Regions from separate parts of the Desulfosporomusa polytropa genome, predicted to be linked through region 3. Evidence: riboswitches for the same ligand, from Rfam matches in the RefSeq annotation. Region 3 holds a riboswitch; each other region holds the start of a gene.
What was found. A riboswitch is a leader RNA that binds a small molecule or an ion and turns the genes downstream of it on or off. The one in region 3 is predicted to bind cobalamin.
Positions count from the first base shown of each region.

Region 1: it holds a riboswitch for cobalamin, as region 3 does, so the genes downstream of both, cobT (nicotinate-nucleotide--dimethylbenzimidazole phosphoribosyltransferase) here and cobI (precorrin-2 C(20)-methyltransferase) in region 3, are expected to answer to the same signal.
Region 2: it holds a riboswitch for cobalamin, as region 3 does, so the genes downstream of both, ACZ449_RS08435 (ABC transporter substrate-binding protein) here and cobI (precorrin-2 C(20)-methyltransferase) in region 3, are expected to answer to the same signal.
Region 4: it holds a riboswitch for cobalamin, as region 3 does, so the genes downstream of both, cbiD (cobalt-precorrin-5B (C(1))-methyltransferase CbiD) here and cobI (precorrin-2 C(20)-methyltransferase) in region 3, are expected to answer to the same signal.

Region 1 is NZ_AP042400.1:3,218,500-3,224,051, reverse strand. It holds gene ACZ449_RS16925 (tripartite tricarboxylate transporter substrate binding protein) at 1-411, shown strand, start outside; gene ACZ449_RS16920 (ABC transporter substrate-binding protein) at 823-1,989, shown strand; gene ACZ449_RS16915 (hypothetical protein) at 2,549-2,899, opposite strand; gene ACZ449_RS16910 (hypothetical protein) at 2,975-3,337, opposite strand; cobalamin riboswitch at 4,325-4,514, shown strand; gene cobT (nicotinate-nucleotide--dimethylbenzimidazole phosphoribosyltransferase) at 4,591-5,552, shown strand, end outside.
Region 2 is NZ_AP042400.1:1,404,174-1,409,725, forward strand. It holds gene ACZ449_RS08430 (TonB-dependent receptor plug domain-containing protein) at 1-1,350, shown strand, start outside; cobalamin riboswitch at 1,532-1,713, shown strand; gene ACZ449_RS08435 (ABC transporter substrate-binding protein) at 1,989-2,972, shown strand; gene ACZ449_RS08440 (FecCD family ABC transporter permease) at 2,994-4,025, shown strand; gene ACZ449_RS08445 (TonB-dependent receptor plug domain-containing protein) at 4,083-5,552, shown strand, end outside.
Region 3 is NZ_AP042400.1:3,825,767-3,831,318, forward strand. It holds gene ACZ449_RS19520 (ABC transporter substrate-binding protein) at 1-600, opposite strand, end outside; gene ACZ449_RS19525 (ABC transporter ATP-binding protein) at 624-1,385, opposite strand; gene ACZ449_RS19530 (FecCD family ABC transporter permease) at 1,395-2,453, opposite strand; gene cobI (precorrin-2 C(20)-methyltransferase) at 2,450-3,172, opposite strand; cobalamin riboswitch at 3,287-3,471, opposite strand; gene lpdA (dihydrolipoyl dehydrogenase) at 3,516-4,919, opposite strand; gene ACZ449_RS19545 (lipoate--protein ligase family protein) at 4,966-5,552, opposite strand, start outside.
Region 4 is NZ_AP042400.1:723,205-728,756, reverse strand. It holds gene cobM (precorrin-4 C(11)-methyltransferase) at 1-394, opposite strand, end outside; gene cbiT (precorrin-6Y C5,15-methyltransferase (decarboxylating) subunit CbiT) at 440-1,015, opposite strand; gene cbiE (precorrin-6y C5,15-methyltransferase (decarboxylating) subunit CbiE) at 1,012-1,644, opposite strand; gene cbiD (cobalt-precorrin-5B (C(1))-methyltransferase CbiD) at 1,623-2,717, opposite strand; cobalamin riboswitch at 2,829-3,000, opposite strand; gene ACZ449_RS05110 (NAD-dependent epimerase/dehydratase family protein) at 3,159-4,085, opposite strand; gene ACZ449_RS05105 (ChbG/HpnK family deacetylase) at 4,091-4,951, opposite strand; gene ACZ449_RS05100 (hypothetical protein) at 5,084-5,380, shown strand; gene folE2 (GTP cyclohydrolase FolE2) at 5,435-5,552, opposite strand, start outside.

The DNA.
Region 1 (5,552 bases), 610 kb from region 3:
GGCGGGCATGTGCAGCTTATTGGCGTGTTTAGTCCACCGGCCATAAAAGAGCACGTAAAAAATGGTACAATCAGAATATTGGGAGTTGCAGAAGAAAATAGACTAACCATTCCCGGCTTTGAAAATGTGCCAACCTTCAAAGAACAGGGAATTAATGTTGCTTTAAACTTTTGGAGTGGACTTGCAGCCCCCAAGGGTATGCCGGCAGCTGAAAAGGCCAGGCTGACAGCCGGGCTAAGGGAAATGATCAATGACCCTGACTTCAAAAAGAATATGGAGGAACTGGGAATGTCAGTCCAGTATCTGGGGCCAGACGATTTTAGTGCAAGATGGATAGCAGATAATGCAAAATTAACGAAAACAGTAAAAGAGACCGGAATATTAGAACTTATCGCGGCTCAAAAAAAATAAAGTGTTTAATACACAGTGTGCTCATGCCAAAGTAACGGGATGGGTACACTTATTTTTTATTAGTAACGTAGTAGTATTGAGACAGAATATCGGCAAATAACACGCCAGGGAGACGAATAAGGACAATGTATTTGTGAAAAGGACAAATGGTGAAAAAAATCAAGATAATTAGTGATTGATATCACTAATTATCTTGAAAAAGCCTGTGGGATGTAATATAATGTAGAACTATAGCAAACAAGATTAAAAAAATACTATAAAAGTACTCGGGCGGTATACTTTTATGGATGTTTTTAAAGGCCAGCTTTTCGACAGCCTGAAACGAATTCGTTGTAGAAAGTATTCATGCGAGGAATTTGTATATGTAAGGTGAGTTGTTGCGGCCAAAAAAGAGGGGGAGAAATTTACAAAATGAACAGGACAAGTGTAAAAATGGTAGCCGTGCTAGCAGCAGTACTACTAATGGCAGGTATTTTGACTGGCTGTGGCGGTGCGTCTTCTAATGAGATTAAAATTGGTGTTTTGAATGAAATGACTGGTGGCAATGCCACCATGGGCACCTCGTCAGCCAATGGTGCCAAGATGGCAATTAAGGAAGCTAATGCCAAGGGTGGTGTTCTTGGCAAACAGATTCAAGCTGTTGTTGCAGATAACAAAAGTGAGCCATCAGAAGCTGCCAATGCGATGACTAAATTGGCAACCCAAGATAAAGTTGTAGCTATTACCGGAATGTTTGCCAGCTCAAACGCGATTGCTGCTTCTAGTGTAGCCGAATCAACAAAAGTTCCTTTCTTGGCAGTCGGTGCCACCAACCCTAAGGTAACTGTTGATGAGAAAACAAATAAAGTAAAAGATTATACCTTCCGGGTATGTTTCATTGACCCGTTCCAAGGTACAGTTGGTGCTAACTTTGTACTTAATACACTAAACCTTAAAAAAGCCGTATTCTTAGTTGATAACAGCAGTGATTATAGTAAAGGCTTAGCTGCCTTCTTCAAAGACGCTTTCACTAAAGGCGGCGGTGCTGTAGTAGCTGAAGAGGCCTACCTGCAAAAAGACCAGGACTTCAAAACCATTTTGACTAAGGTCAAAGCACTTAATGCAGAAGTTATCTATGTACCAGGTTATTATGAAGAAGTAGGGAAAATTGTAAAACAAGCTCGCGAAATGGGCATTACTGTTCCCATAATTGGTGGCGATGGCTGGGATTCACCTAAATTAGTAGAAATCGGTACTCCGGCTGCATTAAATAATACTTATTTCACCAATCACTACTCGGTGGATGACACCAGTGCTGCCTCACAAGCCTTTGTTGAGGCCTACAAAAAAGAGTATGGCCAAGCACCTGACGCTCTGGCAGTACTTGGTTATGATGCTGCTAATGTGTTAATTGATGCTATTAAACGTGCTAATAGCACTGAACCGGCCAAAATCCGTGAAGCATTAGCTGCGACTAAGGATTTTATGACCGTAACTGGCTCTACTACGTTAAATGCCACCCATGATGCTGTAAAAAGTGCTGTCATCATTGAAATGAAAGATGGTAAGCAAATGTTTAAAGCCACTGTGAAACCGTAAACGGTTTAAGCAGCAGGCAAAATAAGCAGTCGCTCATTTAGAGCGGCTGCTTATTTTTTTCCAGATGGAAAGAATAACGTTCCCCGGATTGAACGATAGTATCGACATCCCACGTAATTCACGTAACCCCGTAACCCCGTAACCCCGTAACCCCGTAACCCCCGTACCTCCGCGGCCTTTGCCGGAAAAAGCGCTCCGCAGGAGAAAAGCCGGGCGGTATTCCGTAAGAAAATCCGTACTGTTTGAGCGTAGCGAGTTTACGGATTTTAGGAATATCGCCCGGCTTTTCAGCTTTTGGAGGCTCAGGGCCTAGACTTTTTGTTACTTTTGTGGCAATGACAAAAGTAAAACCCCTTTTCTTGTATTCCAGATAATCCATCGTTGCTGGCGGTAAACTTCCGCTTAGGCAAATGGAAGCAAAAAGAACGTCTCGTTGCTTCCTGACTTCCACTTTCGTACCCCTTTGCGCCCTTTGTGTCCTTTGTGGTTAACAACCCTAACCCCATAGCCCAAAACCAAGCTCAGTTTAAGGAGTGTTACCGCAAAGTACACAAAGTATTCAAAGTACGCAAAGGGTTAACGGTATCCTCCTAATTGCCAAAGTGGTAACCCCGTAACCCCCGTGCCTCCTCGGCCTTTGCCGGAAAAAGCGTTCCGCAGGAGAAAAGCCGGGCGGTATTCCGTAAGAAAATCCGTACTGTTTGAGCGTAGCGAGTTTACGGATTTTAGGAATATCGTCCGGCTTTTCAGCTTTTGGAGGCTCAGGGCCTAGACTTTTTGTTACTTTTGTGGCAATGACAAAAGTAAAATCCCTTTTCTTGTATTCCAGATAATCCATCGTTGCTGGCGGTAAACTTCCGCTTAGGCAAATGGAAGCAAAAAGAACGTCTTGTTGCTTCCTGACTTCCACTTTCGTACCCCTTTGCGCTCTTTGTGTCCTTTGTGGTTAACAACCCTAACCCCATAGCCCAAAACCAAGCTCAGTTTAAGGATTGTTACCGCAAAGTACGCAAAGGGTTAACGGTATCCTAATTGCCAAAGTGGTATCCCCGTAACCCCCGTGCCTCCCCGGCCTTTGCCGGAAAAAGCGTTCCGCAGGAGAAAAGCTGGGCGGTATTCCGTAAGAAAATCCGTACTGTTTGAGCGTAGCGAGTTTACGGATTTTAGGAATATCGCCCGGCTTTTCAGCTTTTGGAGGCTCAGGGCCTAGACTTTTTGTTACTTTTGTGGCAATGACAAAAGTAAAACCCCCTTTCTTGTATTCCAGATAATCCATCGTTGCTGGCGGTAAACTTCCGCTTAGGCAAATGGAAGCAAAAAGAACGTCTCGTTGCTTCCTGACTTCCACTTTCGTACCCCTTTGCGCTCTTTGTGTCCTTTGTGGTTAACAACCCTAACCCCATAGCCCAAAACCAAGCTCAGTTTAAGGAGTGTTACCGCAAAGTACGCAAAGGGTTAGCGGTGTCCTAATTGCCAAAGTGGTATCCCCGTAACCCCCGTGCCTCCCCGGCCTTTGCCGGAAAAAGCGCTCCGCAGGAGAAAAGCCGGGCGGTATTCCGTAAGAAAATCCGTACTGTTTGAGCGTAGCGAGTTTACGGATTTTAGGAATATCGCCTGGCTTTTCAGCTTTTGGAGGCTTTAGGCCTAGACTTTTTGTTACTTTTGTGGCAATGACAAAAGTAAACCCCCTTTTCTTGTATTCCAGATAATCCATCGTTGCTGGCGGTAAACTTCCGCTTAGGCAAATGGAAGCAAAAAGAACGTCTCGTTGCTTCCTGACTTCCACTTTCGTACCCCTTTGCGCTCTTTGTGTCCTTAGTGGTTAACAACCCTAACCCCATAGCCCATAACCAAGCTCAGTTTAAGGATTGTTACCGCAAAGCACACAAAGTATTCAAAGTACGCAAAGGGTTAACAGTATCTTAATTACCAAAGTGGTATCCCCGTAACCCCCGTGCCTCCCCGGCCTTTGCCGGAAAAAGTGTTCCGCAGGAGAAAAGCCGGGTGGTATTCCGTAAGAAAATCCGTACTGTTTGAGCGTAGTTTACGGATTTTAGGAATACCGCCTGGCTTTTCAGCTTTTGGAGGCTTTGGTCCTAGACTTTTTGTTACTTTTGTGGCAATGACAAAAGTAAAACCCCCTCACCATAACTCTTTGTGTCCTTTGTTGTTTTACAAACCGATACAACCTCAATCAAGCCTATCTTAAGGTGGTTACCGCAAAGTACGCAAAGGTTCACAAGTACTCAAAAGCTTATTTTATTGAGTAAAGCAGTAAAACTGGATTTCACCATTGACGGTAGTAAGGCCGTCTGTTATAATGACCATAAAATTATACATATTTTACGGATAAGGTGCCCTCTAGGGGGAGAATAGGGAAGTCTGAGTATAGGGAGACTATAGACTATACATAGGCGCGGGCCCACCACTGTACCGGGGAGATCTTACATGGCCACTCGTCAAGGGGAAGGCGTAAGAGCTGATGAACCGGGAGCCAGGAGACCTGCCTTAATCGCAGAACCATCCTTCATGGACAAGAAGGCTTTTTTGGGCTTAACCAAAAAAGCCTTTTACTTTTATTATCTAACAACAGGAGGTATTATGAGCGTACTGCAAGAAACGTTAGTGAAGATTATGGCTCCAGATACAGCAATCAAAGAACAGGTACAGGCTAGCTTGGCTGGCTTATTACAGTCAGCAGGCAGTCTGGGCCGATTGGAAGAGATGGTACAAAAGTATGCCGGAATAACAGGTGAACTAAGGCCTACACTGCCAAAGGCTTGTATGGTGGTAGCTTCAGCTGACCATGGAGTGGCTAGACGTGTGGTGAGTGCTTATCCAATCGAAACAACGATTCATATGACAGCCAATTATCTTATCTCCAAAGGCGCGAGTGCCAATGCTTTTGCCAACTTCTGCGGGGCGGATATGGTTGTGGTTGATATGGGCGTGGCTGGGGACATGTCGTATGTTCCCGGACTGTGGCATCGAAAGATTGCCTATGGCACGCAGGACTTCACCCAAGGCCCGGCAATGACGCGTGAGCAGGCCATACAGGCGGTGGAAACAGGTATCGAAATTGTTAATGACCGAGTGAGGCACGGTTTTCGCTGCTTTAGTTTGGGGGAGATGGGTATTGGTAATACAACATCCAGTGCCGCTATTGTCGGAGCGTTTACCGGTCTAACTCCGGAAAAAGTAACTGGGCGGGGAACCGGGATATCAGACAGCCGGCTTAAGACCAAGATGGAGATTGTTGGTCAAGCCTTAGCTGTTAATAAGCCCAATCCACAGGATGGCTTGGATGTTTTAGCCAAAGTGGGCGGTTTTGAATTAGGTGCACTAGCTGGCGTAATCCTCGGATCAGCTGCCAATCGCTGCGCTGTTGTCATCGACGGACTTAACACTACTGCTGCGGCTTTAATCGCTAATGCCATTGAGCCCCTGAGTAAAGAGTATATGTTTGCATCGCACCTTTCTGGCGAACCGGCTCATATTATTGCATTACGTCATCTGCAGCTAGAAGCTTGTTTGGAATTGGGGGTCAGGCTAGGGGAGGGAAT
Region 2 (5,552 bases), 2.4 Mb from region 3:
GGTGGAAGCTACAGTGCCGAAACTTATTCATTTATGAATGAAGGCCGTCAAGATGACTGGTCCTGGCGGGTTTTTGCACAAAAGAATTTGCTGGGCGACTTTAAAGATGGCAAAGGAGTTACGACACCGACAGCTTTGAATGCCGATACGACAAGCTTTAAACTTACAAAAGAGTTTGGCGATAAATCAGATTTGACCTTAACATATGATACTTATAAAGCTGATTATAAATTTATGTCTTTGTGGGATAAACGATTTAAATCTGGTAGAACAGATAATTATAATGGAAAATTGATTTATAATACTCGCTTTGACGACAGTACCACCAATCAATTTTCAATTAGCACTAATATGTATGATGATTTATATCAGCAAGATAGTGGTAGCCTATATGCAACAAAAGTTAAAACAACAAGAATTTCTGATCAGTTTACAAAAAGCTTTAAAAATATTCATGTCTTAACAACTGGATTTGAATTCACTGAAGACAAAGTAATTTCTTTTAATGACAAAAAATTAACGAATCGCGCACTTTATCTGCAAGATCAATGGAATATTACCAATCAATGGAAATTAACTGGCGGCGTACGTTATGATGATAACTCCGGCTTTGGTAATCACACTACTCCAAGTGTTAACTTAGGATATAAATTTAACAATAAAACCAATATGTATGTAGGGTATAGCGAGTATTTTATTCCGCCTTCCCCAACCAATTTATATAGTGTAAAATATGGTAATCCTAATATTAAGCCGGAAACCGGACATACTTCTGAAATTGGTATTAACCATAGAATTGATGATACTTTTGTTGCTTCAGCGCATGTTTTTAAACGGGACTCTAAAGATAGGATCGGCTATGTTGCGCCTAAGTATACAAATGTTGGAGACGAAAAGTCAGATGGCTGGGATATTCAATTGCGGAAGCAATTTTCCAAGGCACTGAGTGCTTATGTTGGGTATGTGCATACAAATGTAGATGCAACAGCACAAAGAGCGGCAAATGTGGATGGATATGTTCCGAAAGGTGCATGGAATATTGGCGCTGATTACACTGCCGGTAAATGGGATGTTTCTCTTGTAGGAAAAGGCATAATAGATAGACTTGGCCCCCAAACGGCTGATGCTGTGGATAATTTCTTTCCGGCAACTACCTACTGGTTATGGGATATTGGTTTGAATTATCAAGTAAACAAAGATATTAAAGCATTTGTGAAAGTGAATAATATCTTTGATAAATTCTATGCGGAGCATTCTAATGCTCGGTACAATTGGAGTACGACCCCAAATGAACAATGGTGGAGTTCCCCAGGAAGAAATATTCGCATCGGTATGGAATATTTCTTCTAAATACTGGGAAATAAGGAATTTTATCCAAAATTACATAATAACTATTTCAAGAAGTGGGCTCTGAGCAGCGAAAGTTGCACCAGATTATGAAAGGTGGCGTAGTTCAGCCGCTGTAATGGAAGTGAGTCCTACAACAAGTTATTTGACACTACCTGGCAAAAAGTGATAAAATTAGCTGCAGATGAATATAGTTGAGTCAGGTGCCCTTAGGGGCTTAATAGGGAAGACCGGTGTAACACCGGCGCGGTCCCGCCACTGTAATGGGGAGTAAACCCGAGGAATACCACTGGGATGAAAATCTTGGGAAGGTTTGGGCGAGCTATGATCCAGAGCCAGGAGAACTGCCTGTCTAAAGATCGCCGTTTTACCCACGCGTGATGGGGAGGAGATTACAGTTGCGTCTGCTTTGCTTGGAGTTAATCCAAGTAAGCTATGTTGCTTTGCTGAATTTACTCCTGGTCATAGACCAGGAGCTTTTATTTGGTTTTATGCTGTAGAAATTCTCCCGGCTGCCATGGTAGCCGGGAGTTTCTTATTTAGTAACATTCTTATAAACACCTTAATAGTTGTGAGTCGATTATGATCGGCGTCTTTTACTTAGACAGATCATTTACTGAAAGGAGGTGTTAGGTGAATAAATGAGGCTAACAAGCAGCCTAAGCAGGAAGAAGTTAGTGTGTTTGTTCAGTATTAGTGTGCTGTGTTTATTACTTTCCGGTTGCCCGGTCAGACAGGCTAGCGACAAACCGTTAAACTACCAAGGTGGTTATGTTGTAACAGATGATAGTGGATATACCATGCTGCTGGCAGACAAGCCAAAACGTATCGTGTCGCTTGCGTATAGTTCAGATGAGATGTTGGTGGAGCTTGTTACAATGGAAAGAATCCTTGCTTTTAGCCGCTGGGCCGATGACCCGGGAATAACTTTTATTACCTCTGAACAAGCTGCCAAAGTGACCCAAAGGGCCGTACCCTATGCCGAAGCGCTCATTGCACTCAAACCAGATCTGATTATAGCAGCGGCCTCCAACCTGCGCCCGGAAGCGGTACAAACACTGCGCGAAGTTGGAATTCCTGTATATATTTCCAAAAGCCCCAAAACTGTGGCAGAAGTAAAACAAAAAGTAAGGAATATTGCTCAAGTGGTGGGCGAAGAGACCAAAGGTCAAATTATCATTGACCAAATGGAGGAACGCTTGCGACAGCTTGAAAAAAAACTAGCCCCAGTTACACCAGATAAAAACAAATGTTGTATGGCCTTTGACTTTATCGGTGTTATCGGCAGTAAAAATAATCTGTTAGCAGATATATTTAGATATGCCCATTTGCGTAACGGTGCTCTCCAGGAAGGGATAGATCAAGGAGAAAATCGTCTTTCCAAAGAGCAAATTATTGCCGTAAATCCTGATATATTTATGTTACCAACATGGAATTATGACAGACGAAGTGATGTTGATACCTACCGGCAGCAAATTATTACTGACCCGGCTTTGGAGAATGTTGCCGCAGTCCGCAATAATCAAGTAAAACTTGTTTCTGACCGGTATCGCTATGTAGCCTCACAGCATGTTGTTGAAAGTATTGAGGTGTTTGCCAAAACAGCCTATCCGGAGCTTTTTTAATTTTACATAAAGAAGGTCATCATGCGGAATCTATATAGACGGAATCAGAGAAAAATTATTGTATTGTTGGTATACTTTTTTCTTGTAATAATTTTATCTCTTACTCTTGGACAGGTGGATATTTCCTTAACTGGAACTATTGCTGTAGTAGGTTACCAACTGTATCTGCCTGGATTCAGCGCGGACGATTTTACATTAGAGCAACAAGCTATTCTTTGGCAAATACGTATGCCACGAACGTTGGTGGGTCTCCTGGTAGGTGCGGCGCTGGCTGTTTCTGGTGCAGTCATGCAAGGTGTTTTTGGAAACTATTTAGCAGATCCGGGTATTATCGGTGTATCAAGTGGCGCGGCTACCGGTGCTATGATTGCCATTGCTTCAGGAAGTGGCTTTTTGAATCTTTTTTACATGCCGCTTTGCGCTTTTATCGGTGCGATAGTGGCTGTCAGTATTACTGTGTTTCTGGTAATACGGCAAGGAAAGATTCCGGTGATGGCACTTTTGTTGGCAGGCGTTGCCGTAAGTATGATTTTAGGAGCAATAAATTCTGGTATCTTAACCTATATCAACGAACAAAAAATGCAGCAATATCTATTCTGGATGGTTGGTGGTCTTGACTTTAGGCGTTGGGAGCATGTTTACCTAGCTTTTTGGCCTATTAGCATAGGTATTAGCGTGCTGTTATTGTTAGCACGCCAGCTTAACACTCTCGTCCTTGGTGAAACAGAGGCTAGAGCTGTTGGGATGGCGATTGTTCCCATTAGAGTACTTTTATTGCTAGTTGCTTCCATGACCACGGCTACGGCGGTATGTGTCAGTGGCAATATCGGGTTTGTTGGCTTGGTAATTCCACATATCGCTCGCATGCTTGTGGGGCCGGATCACCGTATCCTGTTACCCTTTAGCGCATTGGCCGGCGGCATGTTTTTACTGATTTGCGATACACTGGGACGGATATTGCTGTGTCCATCCGAAATACGCGTAGGCATTATGACGGCAATTTTAGGAGTTCCATACTTTTTGTATTTGTTACGAAGAATGCACAACCAATAGTTAAGTTAGGTTAGTGATAAAGGGTAATTTATTAAATTTTTGAGAGGAGTTTTTCCATTGAAGAAAAAAAATCTTGCCAAGTCAAATTTATGGAAAAAGGTTTGCTTAGGAATGTTACTTGCTAACAGCGTATACTTTCCTGCAAGTAGTGTTTGGGCGGCAACAACCGATGATACAGATAAATTTACATTAGATTCGGTGGTTGTTACGGCCCAACGCAGTGAAACCAGAGATCTGGATACACCAGCGTCAGTAACAGTAATTACTGCTCAAGAACTAAAAGAAACTGGCGCTGTAAATGTTTTTGACGCGTTAGAACATACCATTGGCTTTAACAGCATGTCCTATGGACCGACAGGTACTGACTATGGTATGTCTCCCAGCAGAACGATGGTCCGTGGTCTTGATAAGGGAACATTGGTTTTGGTCAACGGTGCCCCGATCAATTTATTGAATTATAACGGGTCTGGTGGAATTCCACTGGAAGCGGTCGAGAAAATTGAAATTATTAAGGGCGCAGGTTCTACACTATATGGATCGGAAGCGTTAGCCGGTGTAGTAAACATTATCACCAAAAAACCGGGGAGCAAGCAGCAAAGTACTGTGGGTATCTCAGGTGGCAACTATAATAAAAACTGGTCTGTAAGCTCAGAACTTGGTAACAGCGCTATTTATCTCAAACGAGAATATATTGCTGCGGTTGACAGGACTTCAAGAGATAATATCACTAATAAATCAACTAATGCTGCAATTCAGCCTTATGGCTTATATAAAGGCACTAAGGACAGTTTTTATTATACAACCCAGCTAAATGATGACTTGACCTTTAACTGGTCTTATACCAATCTGCAAACCAATCGTCCGCGGTTCAATGTGAACGGTTCGAGCTACATGTTGTATAAATATGATGATATACGTAATAATCTAAATCTAATCTATGATAATAAAAACAATAATGTTAAGTCTGTTCTATCTTTTAACAAAAGATATTCATTTGGTGATAAATATACCTATTCAACCGGAAAGTGGGCTATTAGTGAACGATATAACATGTATGGTCTAAATTGGGATACTCAAAAAACATGGCAGTTGAGAAATGACCTTGACACTTTGATTGCCGGAGTTACGTTAGCGCAAGAGCATTATAATGACCCTTCTACTGACGCTGCGGCTATTCGTAAAAATGCTTTACGCAATAGTCTCGCTGTATATGGGTCCTATACCTATGCTGTTAATCCTAAGTTTAGTACAACACTAGGCTTGCGGGGGCATTTTATTGATGATTATGCGACAACCGAAAATGTCTTTTTGCCACAAATCCAGACACTTTATAAAATAAATGACAATACTTCCTGGTATACTAATATCGGCAAGTCCTTTCAAATGCCAGCGCTAAACCAATATTTTTCAAAACAAGATGCTGATTTCAACAGCTTAAAACCCCAACAAGGTTGGAATTATGAAATGGGGCTAAAAAAGATAATTGATAAAAATCAGTCTTTGAAATTAGCAGTCTATCATATGGAT
Region 3 (5,552 bases):
TGTCCGGTACTCAGTGGTTGTAGCCTCAAAATAAACCTGTTTTTTAGTCAGAGCCTTCGCCGTATACTCGGCCACTTGGTTGAGTTTAGCATGAAAAGCAGCCAGTTTTTCAGCAGCCTGCTGCTCTTTGCCTGTCAGGATAGCCAGTTTTTGAATATAACTGTCAAATTCCTCAAACTTCTCTGGATAAAGACAAACTACCTTGATGTTGGCCTGTTCCAGAGTCTTGACAAAGTCGGGGTGGCTTTTTTTGATAAACGGTCTGATAATTACCAAATCCGGCTGGGCAGCCAATACTTTTTCCGGATCGGCCCGATAGTCAAATACAGGCTTGCTCTTGGCCACTGGATCAGACTCAGCTGGACTAACGCCGATGATTTCAGCGTCAAGTCCCAATGCCAATAGATTTTCGGTATGGGCGGAGAATAGGGATATAATGCGTTTGGCTGGCTGCTTAAGAACTATAGTTTGATTTAGGTCATCAGTAATTTTTATTGAACCCTCATTGGTGGTAACCGCAGACTTAGAGTTGCCGCAACCGGCTACCATCAACATCAACAAAAGAACAGCAATGAAGCAGAACACTTTATTTTTCTTCATATTACTTTCCTCCAGGAACTTTCTTATAGATTGGAGAGAACGGCAAGCCCTGTCTCCCCAGCCCGCACTACTTTAATGTGGAATACTTCGCCGATAAGTTCAGGGTCAAGTACAGCCGAAGCTGGGCCGTACTTGATCAGTTGACCAGCCTTTAAGACAACGGCCTCAGAGCAAAAAGTACTGACAAGGTTCAGATCATGAATAATAGACACTACTGTCAGCCCTTGCTGAACACATAATTCTTTCAGCAAATTCAGGCATTTAATACTATAGTAGATATCCATATTGGAAAAAGCTTCATCTAAAAATAAAACTTCCGGCTGCTGAGCCAAAGCCTTAGCAAATAGTACCCGCTGGCGTTCCCCGCCGCTTAACTCGGTTACCAGGCGTCCGGCAAAATCAAGTGTATCGGTAAGCCTCATGGCATTTTCAATAATCGCTATGTCTTGATCAGTCAGACCTTGCAGCCTTGTTTTATAGGGAGTGCGACCCATGCTAACAATTTCCAAACAAGTATAGGGGAATTTGATATCCATGTTTTGCGGCATAACAGCAATATGGCGGGCCAGTTCTTCAATCTTGTAAGAACCGATGTCCCGCCCCTTAATGCTGATATGGCCTGAAGCTGCTTGGAGTTGCCCAGTAATAAGGTTTAACAGTGTCGTCTTGCCTGAGCCATTAGGACCAACAATGCCACAAAAGCTCCCTTGGTTAATGCTTAGGGTGATATCCCTGAGCACAGGCTTGGCCGCATAGCCAAATTGTATGTTTTTAACTTTTATCATAGTACGCTCCTACCCAAGCGTCTTGTTACGCATCCTAAAAATATAGACAAAGAACGGACCACCTAAAAGGGTCGTCAATACTCCAACAGGTATCTCAATATTGCCCACCGAGCGGCCAAAGGTATCAGCTGTTAATAATAATATCCCCCCTGTTAAGCCACACAGCGGGATGAGCGCCTTATTATCTGATCCTGTCAGCATCCTGACCATATGCGGTACAATAAGGCCAACAAAACCAATGATACCGCCAATAGCGACACATACTGCCGTAATCAGCGCGCCGGCTGCTAACAGCACTGTTCTGAGACGAGAGGCGTTAATACCCAGGCTTCGAGCTTCCTTGTCCCCCAAAGAGACAATATTCAAATCTTCGGCATAGTAATAGCAAAGAAAACAGGCAGCCAGTATCAACGGCCAGCCATACAGCACATGTTCCCAGCTTTTCGCGGCCAGACTGCCAATAAGCCAGGAGACAATAGCAGATACCTGCTCACCGGCTAAGCTTTTGACCATACTAATAGCAGCTGATAAGATGCTGCTGACAATAATCCCGGCAATCACTAGGTTGGCTGATGATACATAGCCACCTACCCGGGCCATCGACATAACGATAAGCAAGGTTGCCACCGCCCCGCCGAAAGCAAATAAGGTTACCGGCAGGCCACCTTGTGTGAAGATGTTGAGATAAATGGCCACACTAGCACCAAATGCTGCCCCGGTTGATACGCCCATAGTATACGAATCAGCAAGTGGATTCATTAACAGTGCCTGAAAGACAACACCGGCCACTGCCAGACCCCCGCCAACTGCAATGGCTGCCAAAATACGTGGCAGGCGGATATCCCAAATAATAGCCATCTTGGCTGCATTGATATGAGCATAAGCCTCCGGACTACCTGTCAATTGGCCATAGATTACGGCAGCCGCATCAGCCATACTAATATCTGCCCGGCCAAACCCGATAGCCGCTAAGGTAAACAGCACCATAGCGGCTAAGAGGACGAACCCTGCCAACCGAACCTTAGCTTGCTTGCGTTGAAGCAGCGCTGTTAGCGAGCCGTTGCTCATGCCAGTGCGTGTTTACTCACTTTGGAGCGTTTCGTTAGGATGGTTGACAGATAGTTCACTTTTTTACTGCCGTTAGCAGCTAGATCATAGATGATTTCTTCGCCTTCCAAACCACATTTGGAAACCATAACAGCGTTTTCCACCATGCCATGTTTATGCAATTTTTCAACAATCTCGTTAAAGTTTTTGTATACTTTCATAAGTACAACATTGTCTGAGACAGCCAGTACCCTTTCTAATCGTTCATTATCAATGGTCGCTGGCACAATGCTCAGAATGTCGCCGCCCTCCGCGAGTGCCACCCCCAATCGATTGCCAATGGCTGAGAAGGAGTTAACTCCCGGAATATTGATAATCTCATGACCGGAATCTTCCAGTAAGCGTTGCACATACATATAGGTACTATACAGCATAGGATCGCCCAATGTCAGAAAGACTACTTTTTTACCGGCATCCAACAGAGCCAAGATAGTCTTTTTATTGTTTACCCAGGCATCTGACAGAGCTTGCACATTATAATTCATTGGAAATACCAATTCCAAAACCTCGCTGGCTTCCTGAATATAAGGCCGGGCGATAGACATTGCCGTGCTTTCGTCCTTTTTCTCTGTCCGGGGAGCAATGATTACATCTGCTGTTTTAATAGCGTTAATTGCTTTCAAAGTTAGTAATTCGGGATCGCCAGGCCCTACGCCGACGCCGTAAAAAATTCCTGCCATATTATAAACAACTCCTTAACGTAAATAAAATCTCTGTTACCACCCAATGGAGATAACAGAGATTGTTTGCCTAAAGTTGGCGCACAAATCCCCTCCCCATCGCTCGTAGGTTAAACGGTGATTGTCAAACAGGCAGTTCTTCTGACTTAGGATCATAGCTAATCTGCGCCTTCCCAAAATAGTGTTCTATTTCAGTGGCTTGTTGCAAATTGGCTCCCCATCACAGCGGCGGGACCGTGCCGGCTTTTAACCGGCTTCCCTATTAAGCCCAATCGGGCACCTGTTCCTTATGTAATTACCTAAATTGTATGATTAAACATATAAAAAGTCAAGCAATTTATGGTTACTTCTTTAGCTTCAACTTAGCCTGGTGAATACTCTCACCATAAATGCCATGCGCACTTTCCATAATACTTTCTGACAATGTAGGGTGAGGGTGAATGGTATGCGCAATGTCTTTAGCTGTTAATCTATTTCTAATTGCCAGGGTACCTTCCATAATAAGGTCACTGGCATGCGGCCCCATAATATGCATTCCCACCACTTTGCCGGTAGCTGTCTCGGCAATAATCTTCACCAGTCCATCAGTTTCGCCCATTGTTACCGCTTTACCATTGGCGGCAAAGTTAAATTTACTGGACTTGAACTCAAGATTTTGCGCCTTAGCTGCTTCTTCGGTCAAACCAACCATAGCGATTTCCGGTGTGGTAAATATGCAACTAGGTATTGCGCTATAGTCCATAACTGAATTCAGCCCCATAGCGTTTTCAGCCGCTACCAGGCCGGCCGTTGACGCCGTATGGGCCAACATGCTCTGTCCGGTAACATCGCCAATCGCATAAACACCTGCTATATTGGTTTCCATTCGTTCATTAACCTTAATACCTGTATGGTCAAAAGTCACGCCTAGCGTATCTAACCCCAGCCCTTCGGTCACCGGACTGCGACCTGCGGCAACAAGCACCTTTTCTACCAGGAATTCCTGGACGCCTTTGCCGGTATCGACTTTTACTACCACGCCGCCAGCAGCTTCTTCGATAGCCATCACTTTGGTTCCAGCCAGAGTTTTAATCCCCTGTTTGCGCAGGCTTAGTCCCATGCGTTTGATTAGGTCACCATCTAGCATTGGTAATATAGTTGGCAGCATTTCAACTACTATTACCTCACAGCCAAAGGCCTTCATTATCGCGCTAAACTCAATACCTACTACGCCGGCACCAATGACCAGCATGCTCTTAGGTACTTCAGTCAGCTCTAGCAATTCATCACTTGTGATAACCGCTGACAATTGATGCCCCGGAACCGGAATACTGCTGGGCGTTGAGCCGGTAGCAATAATTATTTTACTACCATCAACCGTTTCTTGTCCTGTCTCAGTGCTGATTACCAGTCGTTGAGGGCTGGTTACTGCAGCAACACCGCGAATTACCGCAATGTCATTACTCTTAACCAACTGCTCAATACCGCCTCTGAGTCCTGTCACTACTTTGTTTTTCCGTTCAATAATGGCATTAAAATCAAAGCCGATAGCCTCGGCCCTTAAACCAAATTCAGCACACCGCACTAAGTCCTGCCACTTTTCCGCACTTTTCAGCAAGGTCTTGGTGGGGATGCAGCCACGGTTTAGACACACTCCGCCTAGGTTATCTTTTTCAATTAACAGTACCCTGCCGCCCAAATGGGCAACGCGGATAGCAGCCACATAGCCGCCTGGACCGCCGCCAATGACAGCCACATCATAGCCCATGTTTATCCTCCTTTAGGAAACAAAGGGAACCGTCCCTCCATCTCCTTCAACGTAATAGGTTCCATGTATCTTGCGTGTATTTGGTCGCAGCCAGTTCTTGTGCCATTTCTCGTTCGGCTTGACTCAGGCTGTCAGCTGTCAGTTCCACACCTAAAGCCGGACCAAAGGCTGTGTGGATTGCCTTGCAGGCCTCTTCCCAGCTGATTTCCCGGTTAGCTGCTTCAGCTAGCGAGATCGCGCGTTTGGCAAGCATCTTAGCTACTGTAGCTTTGGCTTCCGGGGTTGGAAGATTAAGCAAAGAGGCTACCTGTTGAGGCTCAAAACGCAATAAAATTGAGCCATGCTGCAAAATAACGCCCTCTTTGCGAACTTGGGCGCTACCGATTATTTTACGTCCATCAAAAGTGACCTCATAATGAGAAGGCGCATCAAAACAGGCAGCTGACGCGTGATGACGGCACTTGGTCTGGCTATAAGCAGCCTTAGGCATGCTCATCTGGGCCTCAATGCCCAGCACTCTAAGTCCGTCCAGCAAGCCCTGACTAAAAAAACGATACGAGGCTGTGATGGTATGCGGAACAAGCGGATGCGTCTCGCTGACAACTAAGCTGTAGGTTAATTCAGCGTCATGCA
Region 4 (5,552 bases), 2.5 Mb from region 3:
TCTGAGATACATCCGGCAAGGTATATTCCTGTTTTAAGGCAGCTGCAGTAGCCAGGAAAGAACTAACTCCGGGGATAACCTCAAAGGAAATATTGCTAACTGCCAATTTATCCATTTGTTCCTGGATGGCACCATAAATGCTGGGATCCCCTGTGTGGAGTCTAACTACCAGTTTGTTTTCTTTTACCCCTTGTTCCATAACAGCAATAACCTCATCCAGCGTCATTGATGCGCTGTTATAGATGGCGGCACCATTTTTAGCCAGTGAAAGCAGTGCCGGATTGACCAATGAGCCAGCATAAATAATGATATCGGCCTGTCCCAAAAGCCGTTGGCCTTTGACAGTAATTAGTTCCGGGTCGCCCGGACCGGCTCCAACAAAAAAAACGTTCATTAGTATATCTCCCTTCTTCTTAGGCTGTTATAACCCAGCCTGGACCTATTTACTACAAGCGATTATGTATATCGGATTAAGTGCCTTGAACATATTACTGGTACCTACTGGTTGAATTCGGGTTACCTGGACAGCGCAGGCATCCACGCTGTATTCCTTTTTAGCTCTCATAATATGGAGCGCAGTTGACAGCGTTTCCACCGTGACGGCTGTTATCACCAGCCGGCCACCCGGTTTAAGCAACTTATCAGCACATGCTAGTATATCTGGCAAAAGCCCACCGCTACCACCAATTAAAATAACATCAGCAGCTGGCAATCCATTTAGGGCCTCAGGGGCGGCTCCCAGTATGGCCTCAACATTACTAGCTTTAAATTTAGCGGCATTAGCCTTAATTAATTCAATACCTTCTGCTTCCCGTTCAATCGCAAATACTTTGCCCTGTTCGGCTAATAAAGCAGCTTCTACAGACAGCGAGCCTGTACCTGCACCAATGTCAATGACAGTATCGTTAGTGGCAATAATGGCTTTTGCTAATGTTAATATCCTAATTTCCTGCTTCGTCATCGGAATATCGCCACGAATAAACTGGCTGTCTGGAATCCCTAGTCTCTGCGTCATGATTTCACCACCATTACACTATGTTCAAATCCAGCAATTGTTTTTGTCTCAGCCAACGTCGTAGCAACTACTTCTTCATTATCATAGGACAGGTTGGTACATAACCATACACAAGCATTCGTAGGCCAACCATGTTCTAACAAAATACCAGCAATGTTCGCAGGATTATGCTGCGTATCTGTTAATATCCCCAACTTATATCCAGGATGATAGCATAGTACGTCATCAGCCGCCTTACGGCCATGCATACTGATTAAAGCCGCGTCTTGCCAAACCTCAGCCACTCGCGCAAAAGCAAGCTGCACTGAACTAATCCCTGGGATAACAGTAAGACATTCTGCGACAAAACGCTTTCTCAGCGCAGTCAACATACTGTAAAACCCGGGATCACCTGATACCATAACAACTACATCCTGACTGGCAAGCTGCTGCTCAATAAAATCAAGCACACCGCTAATATCTTTATCAATCACCTTGGTAACCTGATTAATCGACGCAAACGTATCCAGCGCCCGTTGGCTACCGACCAAAATAGTAGCCGCTGCAATTGTCCGGCTGGCTATTGGCAACATATAATCAGGCGAACCGGGACCAATACCGACAATAATTATTCGATAGGTACATTCCATCCTAAATGGCCTCCAATTTCCCGGGCCGTCTGATCAAGGCCCAGTATCTCTCCCTTCAAAGTCACGATGACTGTCCCCACGGTTAAATCACCAAACACATAACGCATCGCTCTGGCACTAGCCCTTTCAGCTAATAAATTATATACCTTATTCATATTATAGCGAGCAATAATTGGCATAGCTGCTTCTGTTGTAGTCGAAGACAATATCTCTTCAATGGCAGCCTGTGGCGCCCCGCTGACAGCCAAATAGGCAGCTAATGTTTCCATCCGGGCATCAGCCATTCGATTATGAGTGTGAAATATTCCGGCTGACACCTTAACAATTTTACCTAGATGACCAAACAAAAGCACCTGCCGCATTCCATACTTCACGGCATGTTCCAACATATGCCCCATAAAATTGCTAGTTTGCACAACCGTTTCTGCTGGCAAACCATACCGATTAATGGCAATATCCTGTCCAATCTTCCCAGGCGCAAAAACGATTTCGTCATATCCCAGCGCCTGCACCACACTGATCTGAGGAACTAGCGAATTCTTAAAAGCTTCTTCAGACATGGGTTCAACAATCCCGGTAGTACCAATAATGGATAAACCGCCGACAATTCCTAATATGGGATTGAGCGTTCTAGCAGCTAATGCCTCCCCGTTGGGAACCGAAATAGTAACAATAGCACCTTTGCCTGCTGGCAAACAATCATTAACTGCTTGCGTAATCATAGTACGCGGTCCAGGGTTTACAGCCGGTTCGCCTACCGGCATAGCCAGACCCGGCTTTGTCACCGTCCCTACGCCCTCACCGGCCCTGATAATAATACCTGGTTGATCAGTTATAATTACTTCAGCTGCAATTTTAACCCCATTCGTAATATCCGGATCATCACCAGCATCCTTAATTACCCAGCCAACACCACCATGTGTCAGCGCATGACTTTCGGCTATTGGTGCTACCAGCATTATGCCTTGCGGCGAAATGACCTCAACTGCAGCAACCTGCTGACCTTGCCAAGCCATTACTGCCGCCTTGGCCGCTGCGGCTGCACAAGTCCCTGTAGTTATTCCTTTGCGCATTTGCTTGTCAGACAATAGAAAAACCCCCTTAGCAGGGGGTATAATACCAAACAATACATAAATTTTGCCTGATTATTGTACCCACACCTGCCTATCTTCCGTAGGTCCTAACGGCGTGTGTTAGAACAGGCAGGTCTCCTGACTCTGGTTCATCGCCGCCCTAAGCCTTCCCGGTTTCCCAGTGGCAAATTTAGGAGGCATCCCCATTACAGTGGCGGGACCGTGCCGGTATTACACCAGACTTCCCTATTAAGCACAAAGCACCCATTCCCTTACACTATCAAATTATGTTAGTGGTATAATTCCATATACTTGACTATTTTCCTGCTAACAAGACAATTATTATCAAAATTAATTAAGTACGCCCTTTCCTGCCAAAAGATTACACAGTTGCAAAAAAATCACCCGCTGCTTATCTTGGGTGATTTTCTTCCATATCTTTTATAGTTTTTCCTTGATGGAATGGTAAGTCCGACCCAAACCATCAGCAAGCGGCATCGCCGGCTTCCAGCCAAGAAGAGTAACAGCCGCCTTGTTAGACAACGTAGAATGATAGATATCGCCGTCTCTTGCTGGCAAGTAATTCGGTTTTGCTGATTTAGCAGCCGCTTTATTTAATAGTGCGGCAAGGTCATTGACACTAGTCTGCGTCTGCGTACTGACATTATATACCCGGTTTACCGCTGACAACGGCGCAGTAAGCGCTTGGCAATTCGCCTCAGCCACATCACCGACATAAATAAAGTCCCTTGTTTGACCACCATCACCAAAGACATACATAGGCTGCTCTTCCGCTATTTTGCGGGTAAAGATGCTCACTACCCCGCCTTCGCCGCCATCTCCCTGACGTTCTCCATACACATTGGCATACCGGAGAGCAACATAATCAATATGGTATATCTGGCTGTATAACGCAAGATACTTCTCACTGGTGCACTTGGTCAGACCATAAAAGGACCCTGGCTTAAGCTCCATATCTTCAGTAATCGGCAGACTGGCAGCATCGCCATATACAGCGGCGCTGGAGGCAATGGCCACGCGTTTGACGCCTGTTTTACGGCAGGCTTCCATTACATTCACCAAGCCGAGTAAATTAACCTGACAATCAATATCAGGATGCTCAATCGAATAAGGCACAGCCGTCTGCGCAGCAAGATGCAAAACACAGTCAAATTTTTCCCGTGAAAACAACTCTACCAATGTATTATCCAATATATCCATTTGAACAAGCCTGGCTCCAATATTAACATTGGCTCGTAATCCAGTACTCAAATTGTCAATTATGACAACTTCCCAGCCTCTGTCTATCATCTTATCCACAGTGTGCGAACCGATAAAACCAGCGCCACCAGTTACTACTACCTTCAAATTCATCACCCTTTACTGTTACTCAGCCTGGCAAATGACACGAGTTCAATATTCTCTTGTTGCAAACGACTAGCAACCTGGCAGCTGGTCACTGCCTGCAGTTCCTGCTGCCAATGGTATTGCCAATTAAATATGCTGTTGAGTGCAGCCTCATCAATGCCAGGATGAACCATAACTTCTGTTATACCTGCAGATAAGTTGTTTATAATATTGAGTAGAAGCCTTTCTTCCATACTGCCGCCTGCTAACATTCCATAGAAATAATCGGGTGCAGCTAGACCAGCCTGCCGGGCCTTAAAACGAGCCAAGCCAGCCAGCGTGCTAAGACCAAAGCGGCCAATCACCCTGCCGGCGCCTGGTTTAAAACCACCTAAGAACACCAGCGATTCAGCCGGTATCCGCATAGCCTGGATATTGAATTCTTTAGCAATACTTAGCACAATATCGAGAATCCCCGGCACCACATGCATATGCTGATGGCTGTCAAGATGAGTAATCTTAAGTCCAGTTGATAGTATTTTTTTCACCTGTCCAGTAAGCTCACGGTGCATATCAGCAAGGCGAATATCTCCCAAACAAAACTTTTTTAAAAATGCCGGATAACTAGTATATAACATCCCCTCACCATCAACTAGTGAAGGAATGGAACTAGGTTCAGCTATCGGCAATCCGCCTACAAGGGTAAGATGAACACCAATTCCGAGCTGTGGATGGTCAGCAGCTACAGCTACCGCATGTTCAAAAGCTGGAGCACCGGCCATAATCGAAGTACTTGTTATACAGCCCTTAATATGGCCTTCAATAATACCAAGATTAATATTTTCATGCAACCCAAAATCATCCGCATTTACAATTAACTGTTTCATATTTAACCTCGAAAAGGACTTCAGCCGCATATTTCTGCTAGGGCAAAAAATCCCTGGTATGACTTGATATGTGTTTTCTGATACTAATATTGGTCACATGACCAAATAAAAATTTAGGGAGGTAATCACATTATGGAACAATCCAAACAAAGCAAACAAGCAGCAAGTAAAAGTGAATATGGTACCTTGACTGCCAAAATGGATGCTAACAACGATTACTCTAGTAACACCACCGGAACGTCTGGAACTTCCGCTACTTCTTCTACCACCACAGCTTCCGCTACCTCGGCGGATATGAACAAATTAAGCAAACTAGCTAAACAATCGCAAACAGGCAGCAGTACTTCAGCCACTAGCTCGAAAAGCGCTATGGCTAACCAAACCTTAACTGCCAAATATGATGCAAATGGTGACTATACTGCTGAATAATCACTAAAGCCAAATGCGGCGCCGGACTTAGACTTCGCAGTCCGGCGCCGTCTATTAGCTATCTACACACTCAGTATGTGTGGCATAGGCGCTATGGTTATGAATGGATTCATAGTTCTCACATTCAATTTCAAACCACTGAACACCATCAATCTTGCGCAACGTTAATACT